Regions from separate parts of the Priestia sp. RMT2NF4 genome, predicted to be linked through region 1. Evidence: a T-box and tRNA genes for the amino acid it is inferred to sense, from the RefSeq annotation. Region 1 holds a T-box; the other holds one or more tRNA genes.

Region 1 (7,559 bases):
GCGCGTTTCGTTTGCCAGCTCTCCCATTTCAACAAGCAGAGCTAAAAGTTTTCTTGGAACCAAGTCTTCCTTATGAAGCTGATGCTTGTCCTCTATATGCTGATCCAGCTGGCGCTGCATGGTAAATAGCTGTTGTAAATTCAATGTAATCACTCCTGTAATTATGTATATCTTCTTCTTTTTAAACCAATAAAGAAATTATATCAAAAATCGTGAAACTTTTTAGAGACTGAAACGTAAAGTAAGAAAACTGTGCCTTGTAAAGGAGGGAGCGTTATGTTTGTTATTGTTATCGTTCGCGTGTTCATTTTCGCGCTTGTTGCTTACACACTATTAAAGCTGGTTCAGCATTTTCGCAGTCCAAAGCGGAAGCTTGTAGCAGCTCAGGAACATCAGCAATTTTTTGTCGTTGACGAAAAAACGAATATCCGCAAAAATTTTCTACTAACGTATAAAGGTATTTTATTTGAAGGAGAAAAATACAGCAATCCCAATGAACCAGAGTCTTTGTCGATTACAATGGTGTTAACAGATCCATCTCGATTGCATGAACTGCAAAAACAAGATTTCAAGCTGCTGGAAAATCACGTACACAACATGTATCCAAATGCTCCTATTCGCTGGAAAAGCCCCGTTCGAGAATTTTTACACTGAGCACAAAATCATTTGTGCTCAGCTGATAACAAAAAAGAAAAGTAAATCAAGAGCGGCAAGAATAGGAAAACCTACTGTAAACGATGTGTGCTTCGTTTTATGACGATAGCAATACATACCAATCAGTCCTCCAATGGCTCCTCCGATAGCAGCTACCGTCCACAGTGTGCTTTCGGCAATTCTCCACTCATGTCTTTTCGCTTTTTGTTTATCTCTATACATCATTCCTATCCCTATTATATTAATAACAATAAAATAGGTAAGCAGCAGTTCATTCATGATATGTCCTCCGATAGCAAAAAAGCCTCATCATCTAAAGATGACGAGACTTTATATTCATTACTTATCTAAGCCTTTTTTAGCAGCAGTTGCTAATTCAGCAAATGCTTTTTCATCAGCTACAGCTAAGTCAGCAAGCATTTTGCGGTTAACTTCAATACCTGCTAATTTTAAACCGTGCATTAAACGGCTGTAAGAAAGACCGTTCATACGAGCAGCTGCATTAATACGTGTGATCCATAATTTACGGAAGTCACGTTTTTTCTGACGACGGTCACGATAAGCATACATGTGAGATTTCATAACTTGCTGATTAGCAACTTTATATAATCTATGCTTCGAACCGAAGAAACCTTTAGCTAATTTTAAAACTTTTTTACGACGTTTGCGTGTTACTGTACCGCCTTTTACGCGTGGCATAATTGTTTACCTCCTGTATTGTTTCTATCTCAACCCAAATTACTTAATGTTATCTAATAAGTGACGGATACGTTTGAAGTCACCTTTGCTTACTAAAGAACCTTTACGTAATTTACGCTTTTGTTTTGTAGATTTGTTAGCGAATAAATGGCTTGTGTAAGCACGAGCACGTTTTAATTTACCGCTTCCAGTCTTTTTGAAACGCTTTGCAGCGCCACGATGTGTTTTCATTTTTGGCATGGGGTGTTCCTCCTCGTTCTATTACTTTTCGTTTTTAGGTGCCAAGACTAAGAACATGCTGCGGCCTTCCATTTTAGGAGCCGATTCAACTGAACTTACATCTTCGCAAGCTTGTGAAAAACGTTCAAGTACTTTTTGGCCAATCCCTTTATGAGTAATGGCACGACCTTTAAAGCGAATAGACGCTTTCACTTTGTCACCTTTTTCAAGGAACTTGCGTGCGTTACGAAGTTTAGTGTTAAAATCATGTTCATCAATTGTTGGACTTAAACGAACTTCTTTTAAGTTTACAACTTTTTGGTTTTTACGAGCTTCTCTTTCTTTACGTTGTTGCTCATAGCGGAATTTACCGTAGTCCATAATACGACATACCGGCGGTTTCGCATTTGCAGCAACCATTACTAAGTCAAGATTTACTCGTGAAGCAATTTCTAATGCTTCATTTTTTGATTTAATTCCTAATTGTTCACCATTTTGATCAATTAGACGAACTTCGCGAGCTCGAATGCCCTCGTTTACCATCATGTCCTTGCTAATAAGTAGCCACCTCCAAGGTTTAATGAGCGAATACGCTTGCTTAGACCGATTATTAACTCACACAAAAAAGTGTGAGTACATACTGCACCCACACTTCTATCGTTTTAATTAAGATACGATGTACCTGCTAACTGCTTTATGCGTCACTCAGGTGAGAAGCGGGTGCTTCTTCTTCTGTATAAACAAGTATTCAATTACTTAAGCTATTATAGTATCAACAAAGACAAAAGTCAATGATTTCGTTCTTTTTTCACAACAAAAGTTATTGTATCAAAGGAAAACCATTTATGCAACAGTTTTTTATAAATGTTAGATAAAAAAGCAGAGAATTTCAATTCTCTGCTTTTTTCATTAACGAGATGCTTCTGCTTTTACATTTTGTAAAAAGGCTTGGAAATCCACTGTTTCTGAATTCTGCTCACCATATTTACGTACGTTTACTGCTTTATCTTCTACTTCTTTATCCCCTACAACAAGCATGTAAGGAATTTTTTGCATTTGAGCCTCACGGATTTTATAGCCAATTTTCTCATCGCGAGAATCAAGTTCCACGCGAATACCCGCAAGCTGAAGCTGTTCTTGCACTTCTTTTGCATACTCAAGGTGAACCGTAGGTGATACCGGAATCACTTGAACTTGTACAGGTGCTAACCACGTTGGGAAAGCTCCTTTGTATTCTTCGATTAAGAAAGCTACAAAACGTTCCATTGTTGACACCACGCCGCGGTGAATAACAACAGGTCGATGCTGTTTTCCGTCTTCCCCTACATACGTTAAATCAAAGCGTTCAGGAAGTAAGAAATCCAATTGAACCGTAGATAGCGTCTCTTCTTTACCAAGAGCTGTTTTAACTTGAACATCTAGTTTTGGACCGTAGAATGCCGCTTCGCCTTCAGCTTCATAATAATCAAGGTCAAGCTCATCCATTGCATCTTTTAACATGCTTTGTGCTTTTTCCCACATTGCATCATCATCGAAGTATTTTTCTGTATCTTCAGGATCACGATAAGATAGACGGAATGAATAATTTTCAAATCCAAAATCTTTATAAACCGCTTCAACTAAGCGAACCACACGAATAAATTCTTCTTTGATTTGATCCGGACGTACAAAGATATGTGCATCATTTAACGTCATGCCTCGAACGCGCTGAAGTCCTGATAATGCTCCTGACATTTCGTAGCGGTGCATTGTTCCAAGTTCAGCAATACGGATTGGAAGCTCACGATAGCTGTGAATACCTTGTTTGTACACCATCATGTGATGAGGACAGTTCATTGGACGAAGAACCAGGTCTTCGTTATCCATTTCCATTGCAGGGAACATGTCATCTTGATAGTGCTCCCAGTGACCAGACGTTTTGTAAAGTTCTACACTTCCAAGCACCGGCGTGTAAACGTGCTGATAACCAAGGCTTACTTCTTTATCTACGATATAACGCTCGATAATACGGCGGATCGTCGCACCTTTTGGAAGCCATAAAGGCAGACCTTGTCCTACTTTTTGAGAATTTGTAAATAAGTTTAACTCTTTACCAAGTTTACGGTGGTCACGTTCTTTTGCTTCTTCAAGAAGACGAAGATGCTCGTCTAAATCTGCTTTTGTAAAGAATGCTGTACCGTAAATACGCTGCAGCATTTGATTGTCGCTGTCTCCGCGCCAATAAGCACCTGCTACGCTTAATAGTTTAAACTCTTTAATTTTACCTGTTGACGGCACGTGCACACCTCGGCAAAGATCAAAGAATTCGCCTTGTTGGTAAATCGTCACCTTTTCACCTGCTGGAATCGCATCGATCAATTCAAGCTTTAGTTCATCGCCAACTTCTTTAAAAAGTTGAATGGCTTCTTCACGAGAAACTTCTTTTCGTTCAATTTCAATATTTGAATTAACGATTTTTTTCATTTCTTTTTCAATTCTACCTAAATCTTCAGGAGTAATTGATTCTTCCATATCGATGTCATAGTAAAACCCATTTTCGATAACCGGGCCTACACCTAGCTGTACTTTTACATCTTTGTATAAACGTTTGATTGCTTGAGCCATTAAATGCGCTGTACTATGGCGCATAATTTCAAGCGCTTCAGGAGCATCTTGCGTAATGATTTCAAGACTGCCATCTTGTTCGATTGGCGTACGTAAATCCAGCAGCTCGCTGTTTACTTTACCTGCTAATGCTTTTTTCTTTAATCCCGGGCTAATAGAAGCCGCAATATCTTCTGTTGATGATCCTTTTGGATACTCTTTAACAGCTCCATCAGGAAATGTCATTTTGATTACTTCTGACACAACTTTCCACTCCTTTAACATAACTAATAAACTTTTTGTAAAAACAAAAAACTCGTCCCTTATAAAAAGGGACGAGTTGTGTATACACGCGGTACCACCCTTGTTTCCTCTTCGTATCTTGGATAACCCAAATAACCCGAAGCGGCTCGAGGTTTTATAACGGAAATTCCGTCAGTAATTACTAGAGACGCTGCTCGTTTACTACTGAAGTTTAGAGGTGGTAAGAATATATTCCGTGTTAGGAGATTTTCAGCCTAGATCTCCCTCTCTATAAACCGTAAATATACACTCATGTCCTCATCATAACTTGTGACATATAGCTGTTTTTCAATATGCATTTATTATATTCATTTTCAAAATAGAAATCAACCTTTCACGTTATATTTTGCTTTTGATCAAACGGAAATTCATTTTTTTCGTATAACATCACTTTTTCTTGAAAAATATTTTGAATGGTATAAACAAAACCATGATCATGCTGGTCGCTATACAGATGAATAGCAGCTGGAGATAAACTCAGCAAAGGCGCGATGATAGTTGAGTCTATGTATACTGATTCTTGTTCAGATAGAAAGGCCTCTGCTAGGGCTGCACATTCACGCTCCGGAACATATCTACTGCTTTGGTCGTACAATACAAACTTGTTTTTATTCAAATGCATTACATACACATCGCCTGTAGATGACTGTCTTTCATTAGCTGCTTGACGCAGCTGATGAATAAGAATTTGATAGTCTTGTTCAAGCTTATATTCATCAATCGCCAGCTCAGCATAATAGCGCAGCCGCTCTTGATATTCTTTTAAACGGAATTGGAGAAAAGACTCAAAGGTGAATGTTACATTATGAATGAAGAAGTCTTGAAGAGCCTGGCGGATAAGTAATTCTCTTGGAAGGGAAAATGTTTTTTGCGGAATTTCGCCTCTCTCTCCTTCCATAATCCCCCCCATAATTTGAAGCAGCAAATCTTGTTCTTCCTCTTCTGAATAGAAAAATTGTTCTTTTAATATGTTTACCATCATCTTTTTTTCTTTCTTTTTTAAAATCACGTGCGTTAATACCGGTATCACCATGTCTTGTAAAATGGCCTCTCGATTGTATGTCTCATCAATAACTAAAAGCTGATTATTCACCAACTTCAAGCACTGTGAACCATATGATAAAGCGCTTCGCTTCGCGCATAAAGACTCATATACAATGACTGCGTCTTCTACATATTTAAAGAATATTTTCATTCCTCATAGCCCCCCTTTGGACACGCTTTATTAATGTATATGGGGCAACATGCAAAAAAATGAGCAAGTCGTTACAAGAAATGTAAAACGACCTGCTCATCTATTTCGTTTATTCTCTCCATTCATTTCAACGGGAATGGCTAGAGACTTAATTCGTTCCATGACACGAGCGGCTTTGAGCTCTTCCTGCTCGCCTCGTTGGGTATAAGTCAAATGATGTTGAAGCTCTTTAAAATTTAAATTCGAGCTGAAAAATGTCGGCAAATTTTCGAGCATGCGGAATTGTAAAATGGTTCCGAGCACATCGTCTCGCATCCAGCTCGTTACAGATTCTGCTCCGAGATCATCAAGCATAAGAACCGGTACTTTTTTGACATACTCTATTTTCTCATTGAAGCTTTGATCTTGAAACGAACCTTTTAACTCACGCAAAAACTCCGGGACATACAGAATCGTAGATTTCACTTTCTTTTCGGCTAACGCATTGGCAATTGCTCCAAGAAAATACGTCTTCCCCACACCAAACGAACCGTGTAAATATAAAGCTTTCATTTTCTTATTTGGCTCATATTCTCGCACAAAATCTCTTACTAATTTAATGGCTTCAAATCTTCCCTGCTCAATTTCAATATCAGACATCGTTGCCTGTAAAATTTCTTTGGGCACGTACATACACTGAATAAAAGATTCTTGTTCTTTTCGCTCATCTTCTTGTACTTTTCTAGGACAGCGTTCATACTGTAAATCAATATTACGGCCTTTTACAACCAGCTGAGGGTGATACCCCTTCACCATATTGACACAGCTTTGCAGAGAAGGACATTTATCACAGCATTTGCTCTGATCGATAAATTCATGCATCTTCATCAAGCCTCGGTCGACCATTTGCTCATCTAACTCATGGCGATGCTCTTGCAGAAACGTTTTAACTTCGGGATTAGACAGAATACTGTTTCTTAATGCTTCTAAACGTGCTTTAAAATCCTTTTTGTTCACTAACTGATTTAGTGAATCATTGATAGGCTTCATCTTTTTCACCTCATCTCTATCATACCTGCTTTTTATTCTTTATGCTTTTGTTTTAGCTCTTGATCTAACTGCTTGAGCTCTTCTTGTAGCTTTCGTTTTTCTTCTTCAAATCCATCCACTTCTTTTGAAGGCTGCTTTTTCTCTTCTTTTTCTTCATCGCTCAACCACTCTGGCACCATTTCTTTACGCACAATTTTTCGTCCGGCCGTTTTTTTATTTTGCTTTGCCTCGGTCCAGTTCTGATATTCTTTCTGTTCATTTTTAGCTAAATTCATGGCATCTTGAACAGTTTGTACCTTTTTGCGCGCCCAGTGTCCAGCAATTTTCTCTACATAGCTCTTAGATAATTTCATATCGGACCTTAGCATAACATAGTAAATCAGAACATTTACTACCCCTGGTGAAAGCTTTTGATTAAACATCACTTCTTCAATCATTTGCAAATCTGCTTTTGATGGCTCTGCCCCCCCTGAAAACTCGATCAATAGCTGTCGAGGAGAGGTGACTTCTAGCTGTTGAATGAGCTGCTCTTCCTTAGTCTGAGGCTGCTTTTCCTGCATGGTACGAAGCATAGGAGGCTGAATTTGTTCGCTTAGATTGGGAAGTGCTTCTCCATTTTCAAATTGGTAAAAGGACTGTGCTGCTTTTCTAAGCAATTCAATATCAACTTGATCATTCTCATTTAGCGAATCGAGCACTACATTTTTCATTTGAAGAGGATCAATGCCATATAAAAAAGCTAACTTTTCAATCGCTTGTTTTACTTTAGATGTAATGGACCTTTTCGAAATCATTGAATCTGTTAGGCCTGCTAAAAATAAATCAAAATCAAAGGAATCCGGGCTCATCTCAATAGAAGCACGGTTTGAAGAATCTA
Region 2 (7,559 bases), on a different contig from region 1:
ACTTGCGTGGATTCGATTGTTTAAACATCTCTTCTTCAATAAAACTAATAAGCTCTGTGCATTTTTGACGTTCGAATTCATCCGTAAATTGTTTGTGAGCTTGCTTTTTTAAATCGATAAGTGCTGCGGAAATGTCCTGTTCTATTTGATTTTTAGTATTTGGGCAAGATGGAAGCCATTCTTTGATCGTTTGCGGATCGAGCAAAATGTCTCCTGAACTTGCTACTTCGTCTACAAGAGGAAGCAGACGCTTAACGCTGTAAGTTATAATCTCATGGGGATCGGTATTTGTACCGTTGACCATAAAATTATAGTGAAAGTTGCGGTGAAGCATGCCAAGAAACATAATTGCACAATCTAGCAGATAAGGTTTCTTTTCTTGTCCAAATAAATCAATAAACCGTTTGTAGAACCAGTTTACTTCAATGAACTGGGTTTTTTTTATGTATGCTTTTAAATCAGGATCATTAGAAACAAATACTTCTTCAAGTAACGTAAAAAATTTATGTTTGTGATGGTTTTTCATCTGCGCATCGATCTGTTTAATAAATACATCTACATCGGTCAGACTTTTACCAACCAGCAGCTGATTGCGCTCTTGTTCAATTGTTGTATGAAGCCAGGTAAAAACAGCGATTAACAATTCATTTTTTGAAGAAAAATAGTTGTAGAATGTTCCTTTTGAAATGCCGCTATAATCAATGATGTCTTGAATGGATGTAGCTTGAAATCCCTTTTCAACGAAGAGATGGTGTGCATTTTTTACAACTTGCTGTTTTCGATTATTCATTATTATCACCTAAATGTAAAATTAGACTCATGGTCCAACTTTATGATACATGATTTAAAGCGTTTACACAAATGTTCTTTTCAGAAAACTGAACGATATCACGACAATATATTGGTATAAAAGGATTATAGGACTAAAAAAGTTGAGAAAATAAAGAACGTGAACGTAAGATTTTTCACTTGCATAAATTGAACTCACAGTATAATATACTCTATGTAGAACACGTGTCTAAAAAAATGAACCTAAAGTATAAGGAGGTACAATAATGAGTCGATCGATAAATCAAATGGAAAAGCCGCCTTATGGCATAATTGCTATTTTGTTAATTGGCGCTTTTATCTCATTATTGAATGAAACGTTATTAAATGTGGCGCTGCCGTCTATTATGAAAGACTTAGATGTGACAACGTCAACTGTCCAGTGGCTTTCTACTGGTTATATGTTAGTGAATGGTATTATGATTCCAACTACCGCTTTTTTAATTCAGCGCTATTCTGTCAGAGGCTTATTTTTAACGGCGATGACTTTATTTACAGCAGGAACAATACTTGCAGGTGCTTCGCCCATATTTTCTGTGTTGTTAACCGCTCGTATTATTCAAGCGTCAGGCGCAGCTATTATGATGCCGCTTTTAATGAACGTATTGCTCACAAGTTTTCCATTAGAAAAACGCGGAGCTGCGATGGGGATTTTCGGTTTAGTTATGATTTTTGCTCCGGCAATTGGTCCTACATTATCAGGATGGCTAATTGAACACTATGAGTGGAGAATGCTGTTCCACCTTGTTACGCCAATCGCAGCCATTGTATTAATAGGCGCTTTCTTCCTATTAAAAGACAAAAAAGAAAAAGTGGAAATCAATTTGGATTTTTTATCCCTTTTGCTATCTACAATTGGATTTGGCGGACTTCTATACGGGTTTAGCTCAGCAGGGGATAAAGGCTGGGATTCTGTGGAAGTATACGGTACCATTATCGTAGGAGCTGTGGCTCTGATTTTATTTATTACACGTCAGTTCAAGCTTAAAACACCGATGCTTGAATTCCGCATTTTTAAATATCCAATGTTTGCTTTATCATCAACGATTTCGATGGTGATCACAATGGCATTATTCTCAGCCATGCTGCTAATGCCAATTTATGTTCAAACGGTACGAGGCATCTCTCCGCTTCATTCAGGATTACTAATGCTTCCAGGTGCGCTGCTAATGGGTGTGATGTCACCGATTACCGGAAAATTATTTGATAAATTCGGAGCGCGTGCATTGGCTGTAACGGGTCTAACGATTACAGCCGTTACGACGTATTTCTTCAGTAACTTAGAGCTTGATACGACCTATACAACGCTCATTACGCTTTACACGCTTCGTATGTTCGGAATGTCTATGGTGATGATGCCGGTTATGACAAACGGATTAAATCAGCTTCCGCAGCGTTTTAATCCGCATGGTACTGCGATGAACAATACGCTTCAACAAGTATCGGGAGCTATTGGTTCGGCTCTTTTAGTAACGGTGATGTCAAACCGTACAGCTACTCATGCAAAAGAGCTCGCTCAAGATGCAATGAGCGGAGCAGGAGCAGCTAATGCAACCGCAGCCGGGGCAGCTCAAATGAAAGAACAGATTGAGATGCAGGCAATGGTACAAGGGATTAACGATGCGTTTGCTGTCTCAGTAGTCCTAGTGGTGGTTGCCTTAATTCTTTCATTCTTCATGAAACGCGCAACGCCGGCAAGTGAAGATGAAGTGATAAAGGAAAAAGCAGCACGCGAGCAGTTTGCTAAATAAAAAAAATCCCCGCTGAGACAGCGGGGATTTTTTTTAGCTTGTATATCTAAAGCTTAAGCCCATTTTCTTTAATAATTTCCTGTAACCGATGGACGTTTGATCAGCCATAATATGCGCTTCCATCTGCAGGTCTAAAGGCAAGTCTTCAGGTTTTTGGTTTTCAACCATTTCACGGTCTTCGTCAAAGACGCGAAGGTTAAAGTCATACACACCTTCAACGGGAGAATCTTTGTCAAAGTTTCGAGCGATTGGCGCGAATAAACGTGTTTCGCGGGCTGAAATAGGAGAGACTGCATTCATAATCCACAGCTCTGCGCCTTCTGGGAAGTATACTTTTAGCGTAGCTGTAAACGGGGGATAAACATCAAAGACGCGAAGCCATTTAAAATCAGGTGGATTTAAATGCTGCTGTTCTTTGGAATAATTGCTCACGGTGCTCGTATATTCTACATGAAGCCCATAGTCTGTATCGCTTACTTTATATTTAGGCACAAAGGCGTTGTTTCGATCACCAAATGTGTCTGTGTGAACCCAAGCAAAATGAGCTACGTCTAAAAAGCCTTCCATTTGACGACCGGCTGAACCCATGATATCAAAGCTCGGACAAACAATTTGCTGAAAATCAGGGTCCTCCCACGCATCGAAATAAGGCAGGTTATCTTGTTCTCCTGTCAGGGACGTCCACACTAATCCATATCGTTCAATAACTGGATAGACGGCCATACAGAGACGGGGAGAAATGTTGGCGTCAGGGTGAGCTGGAATTGACGTGCATGCGCCGTCCGTTGCGTAGCGGAAGCCGTGGTAAGGACAGACAATTTCATCATCTTCCACCCAGCCCATGCTAAGCGGGGTGCCTCGGTGAACGCATAAATCACGTGCCGCTACAACTTTGTGTGTGGTGCGGTATAAAACTAGATTTACATCTAGTAATTTTACGGACGTTGGTTTTTCTGTTACATCACTGCAGCGTGCGACGGGGTACCAATACTTAGCAAGCGTCGTCCAATCTTCCAGGCTGAACGTGCAGTCTCTTGGGTAGGGAGTTGCCGTTTTTGATTTTGTCATGGTTGGTTGTTGTTCCATCTATTTTCTTCCCTTCTTTTGTAAGCTATTTTACTAAGGGTAATATAAAAAAAGAAAATTCACACAATTTATGTAAGAAGTTCTAACATGAAATATGGAACTTTGTAGAAAGTGCGAATTTCAGAAGACGCAAATTAGAGAATATACCAATAAAAAAAATTTAAAAAGCGCTTCCTAAATAAATTTAAACGTGATATAATTTTCCAAGACGCTGGTGTAGCTCAGTAGGTAGAGCACTTGCATGGTAAGCAAGAGGTCGCAGGTTCGATCCCTGTCGCTAGCATACTCAAAAACCTTCTTTCTTGTTGAAAGAAGGTTTTTTTATTTGGATTGGCTTTAAATTTATTCTCCGAATTATTCTTCCCCGCCTTGTGAAAACTTTAACAGTTTGATAGCCTTATTAGGAGGCTGTTAGAAAACATGTGTATCTTTTCCACTATGTCTTATGAATCATATTTAGAAATATTCTTAAAAGAATGTTTATTGCCTCTAAGTATTGGGTACACGAAACTAGGGGTTAAATTTCAACAGGGAGTGTGAACGATAATTTGATTACGTTTAAGAATGTGTCAAAGCAATATCCAGACGGTACGACCGCCGTGAAAAATATTAATCTAGAAATAAAAGAAGGAGAGTTTTTCGTTTTAATTGGTCCGAGTGGATGTGGGAAAACAACCACCTTAAAAATGATTAACCGTCTTCATGATATTACCGAAGGAGAACTATACATAAAAGATAAGCTCGTATCGGACCACAACATACATGAGCTGCGCTGGAACATTGGTTATGTGCTACAGCAGATTGCTCTTTTTCCTCACATGACCATTGCTGAGAATATAGCCATTGTACCGGAGATGAAGCATTGGAAGAAAAACAAAATTAAAACGCGTATTGATGAACTACTTACCTTGGTAGGACTAGACCCAAAGCAATATCGAAACCGAAAGCCGTCTGAGCTCTCAGGTGGCCAGCAGCAACGTGTAGGTGTAGCACGTGCCCTCGCAGCTGATCCCCCCGTTATTTTAATGGACGAACCCTTTAGTGCCCTCGATCCGTTAAGCCGCGAACAGCTTCAACAAGATGTTATTAGCTTAAAAGAAAAAATCAAAAAAACATTTGTGTTTGTTACGCATGATATGAGCGAAGCCATGACGCTTGGAGATCGTATCTGCCTGATGAAAGATGGGGAAATTGTTCAAGTTGGCACCCCGGAGGAATTCATTCAAAAGCCTAAAAATGAGTTTGTAAAAACATTTATTGGAAATCAAGGAAATGCTTTATTTGAGACATTGGATATGTTTGTCAAAGAAAGTGAACAGCCAGACGTAGAACCTACTGAAGAGCTAGCTTCAACCGCCACTGTTCAGCAGGCAATGGACGCCCTTTACGACCATGAAGCAATAGCTGTGAAAAAAGGGAGCAAACGCATTGGCGTTGTAACGCGCAAAACTCTATTAGCGTTTCTTTCTGATAAAACGAAAGAAGGAGGAACGCTGTAATGAATGCACTAAGCACATTATTAGATCAACGAGGAGATGCCCTGTTTCAAGCTCTTCTTGAACACATTCAAATTTCAGTACTGGCTCTTGTGATCGCCGTATTAATTTCAGTGCCGCTTGGACTGTACTTAACGAGGCATGACCGCATTGCTGAACCGATCATTGGCGTAACAGCCGTACTGCAAACCATTCCTTCACTCGCTTTATTAGGATTACTGATTCCTCTTGTCGGAATTGGAACCTTTCCCGCGGTTATTGCACTGTTTTTATATTCGCTTCTTCCTATTGTACGAAATACATATACCGGAATTAAAGAAGTGGACCCATCTTTAATTGAAGCATCCAAAGCCATGGGGATGAACTCGTGGAGACGATTAATCAAAGTAGAACTTCCTCTAGCGCTTCCTGTCATTATGGCCGGAATTCGCACAGCGATGGTACTCATTATTGGTACAGCGACAATCGTGGCTCTTATCGGAGCAGGCGGACTCGGAAGCTTAATTTTGCTTGGTATTGACCGAAGCGATAATAGTTTGATTTTATTAGGAGCCGTTCCAGCAGCATTATTAGCGCTTATTTTTGATGGAATTCTGCGAACGATTGAACACTCTGCTAAAAAAGGGTCCAAAAAACGCTCGTTCATCATGATCATCGTATTAATACTTATTCTTGTTTCTCCGTTTGCAGCAATGAGCGCAACAAAACCAGACCTTGTTATCGGAGGGAAAATTGGCGCAGAACAAGATATTTTAATCAATATGTACAAAGAATTAATTGAAGATCAAACCGATATGAAAGTAAACCTTCGTTCGTCGCTTGGGAAAACGGTATTTGTATTTGAGGCTCTGCGTAACAAGGAAATTGATTTGTACCCTGAATATACGGGGACAGCCATTGTGACGCATCTAAAGGAACAGCCGGACAGCAAAGATGAAACACAGGTGTACAAGCAGGCAAAAGAAGGATTTAAAAAGAAATTCGGGCTTGTCTATTTAGATCCAATGAAGTTTAATAATACGTACACATTGACCGTGACAAAAGAATTTGCCAAAGAAAATAATCTAACGAATATTTCAGATTTGGCAAATGCAACAGATAAAGTAAAAGCAGGATTTACGCTTGAGTTTAAAGATCGTGAAGACGGCTACGTAGGCATTCAAAAAGAATATGGCCTTACTTTCCCGAATATTAAAACGATGGAGCCGAAGCTTCGCTATCGCGCTGTTGAAAAAGGCGATATTAACATGCTTGATGCTTACGCAACGGATCCTGAAATCAAACAGTTTGGTTTAAAAGTCTTAAAAGACGACCAGCAGTTCTTCCCTCCGTATCAAGGAGCGCCTGTGCTTCGTGAAGATACGCTAAAAGAGCACCCTGAACTGAAAAAAATCTTAAATCAACTGGGTGGTAAAATCAGTGACGACGAAATGCGTGAAATGAACTATCAAGTAAATGCAAAAGGAAAAACGGCTGAAGAAGTCGCTCATCAATTCTTAGTAAAAAAAGGATTAATTAAAAAATAAAAATGAAGACAAAACGATCCGTACAAAAGTATTTTAGCTAAAAGAAGATCCGAACGATAAATCGTTCGGATCTTTTTATTGGCATGGTGGACGTAGCTTTCATATATGTAGGTGCTTCTAGCAATTGATTGGAGCGCAAGAGGCAATTTATACTCGATCATTTACTCCATTTGTTCTTCTTTATATTGGCGTGATTTCGTTATGTTTCAATCTCTTTTTGCTGTGAGAGAAGCATTAATGAAAATACGATTTTATGAACAAGCTAAAGGTACCAAATTTGTTTTTTGATGGAGAGGAGGCGCCGTTATGAATTCATTTTTTGCGTGTCATCCTGTACAACATTCTTTTCAGCTTTTTTCAGTTGAACACCTTGTAACTTTAGCCATTATCGTGATCATAGGAACAGTTATTTTTTTGTGTCGAAAGCAGCTGCGAAAAAAGAGGTTTGTGTTCGTTTTGCTTTCACTCGTTCTAATTGCTTCAGAAACGGCCTACCAGGCTTGGGAAATCGGATGTCATCAGTGGTCCGTTGAAACTTCTTTGCCTCTTCAGCTGAGTGATATAGTCGTGCTGCTGGCTGCTGTTATGCTGATAACCAAAAGCAGATTTCTTTTTTATTTTGTGTACTTCGCAGGAATCAGCAGCTCTGTTCAAGCGATGATTACCCCAGACCTTGGCGGCTATGCGTATGCCCAGTTTCGCTATGTGCAGTTCTATGTATCGCATGGCGGTGTGGTACTTGCTTGCTGTATGCTAATTGCTGCCTGCAGATATGAGCCGACGTTTCGTTCTTTATGGGTAAGCGTAGTATTTGTTAATCTGTACGGAGGTTTTATCTATGTCATGAATCGTTTACTGGGTGCGAATTATTT

The links. A T-box is a leader RNA that pairs with one kind of tRNA and senses whether it is charged. The one in region 1 lies ahead of thrS (threonine--tRNA ligase), so its partner is inferred to be a tRNA-Thr.
Region 2: it has a tRNA-Thr gene. The T-box ahead of thrS (threonine--tRNA ligase) is inferred to sense a tRNA for this amino acid. The anticodon was not compared.

The regions. Positions count from the first base shown of each region.
Region 1 is NZ_JBLQZO010000004.1:149,436-156,994, reverse strand. Features, by position in the region: gene ACMX9J_RS18350 (dUTP diphosphatase) at 1-144, opposite strand, end outside; gene ACMX9J_RS18345 (hypothetical protein) at 277-654, shown strand; gene ACMX9J_RS18340 (DUF1294 domain-containing protein) at 673-933, opposite strand; gene rplT (50S ribosomal protein L20) at 994-1,353, opposite strand; gene rpmI (50S ribosomal protein L35) at 1,393-1,593, opposite strand; gene infC (translation initiation factor IF-3) at 1,615-2,118, opposite strand; ribosomal protein L20 leader region at 2,188-2,310, opposite strand; gene thrS (threonine--tRNA ligase) at 2,482-4,440, opposite strand; T-box leader at 4,484-4,732, opposite strand; gene ytxC (sporulation protein YtxC) at 4,793-5,653, opposite strand; gene dnaI (primosomal protein DnaI) at 5,750-6,682, opposite strand; gene ACMX9J_RS18305 (replication initiation and membrane attachment family protein) at 6,715-7,559, opposite strand, start outside.
Region 2 is NZ_JBLQZO010000002.1:260,723-268,281, reverse strand. Features, by position in the region: gene ACMX9J_RS10575 (TetR/AcrR family transcriptional regulator) at 1-790, opposite strand, end outside; gene ACMX9J_RS10570 (DHA2 family efflux MFS transporter permease subunit) at 1,056-2,579, shown strand; gene ACMX9J_RS10565 (aromatic ring-hydroxylating oxygenase subunit alpha) at 2,613-3,665, opposite strand; tRNA gene ACMX9J_RS10560 (tRNA-Thr) at 3,876-3,948, shown strand; gene ACMX9J_RS10555 (ABC transporter ATP-binding protein) at 4,214-5,164, shown strand; gene ACMX9J_RS10550 (ABC transporter permease/substrate-binding protein) at 5,164-6,687, shown strand; gene ACMX9J_RS10545 (TIGR02206 family membrane protein) at 6,994-7,559, shown strand, end outside.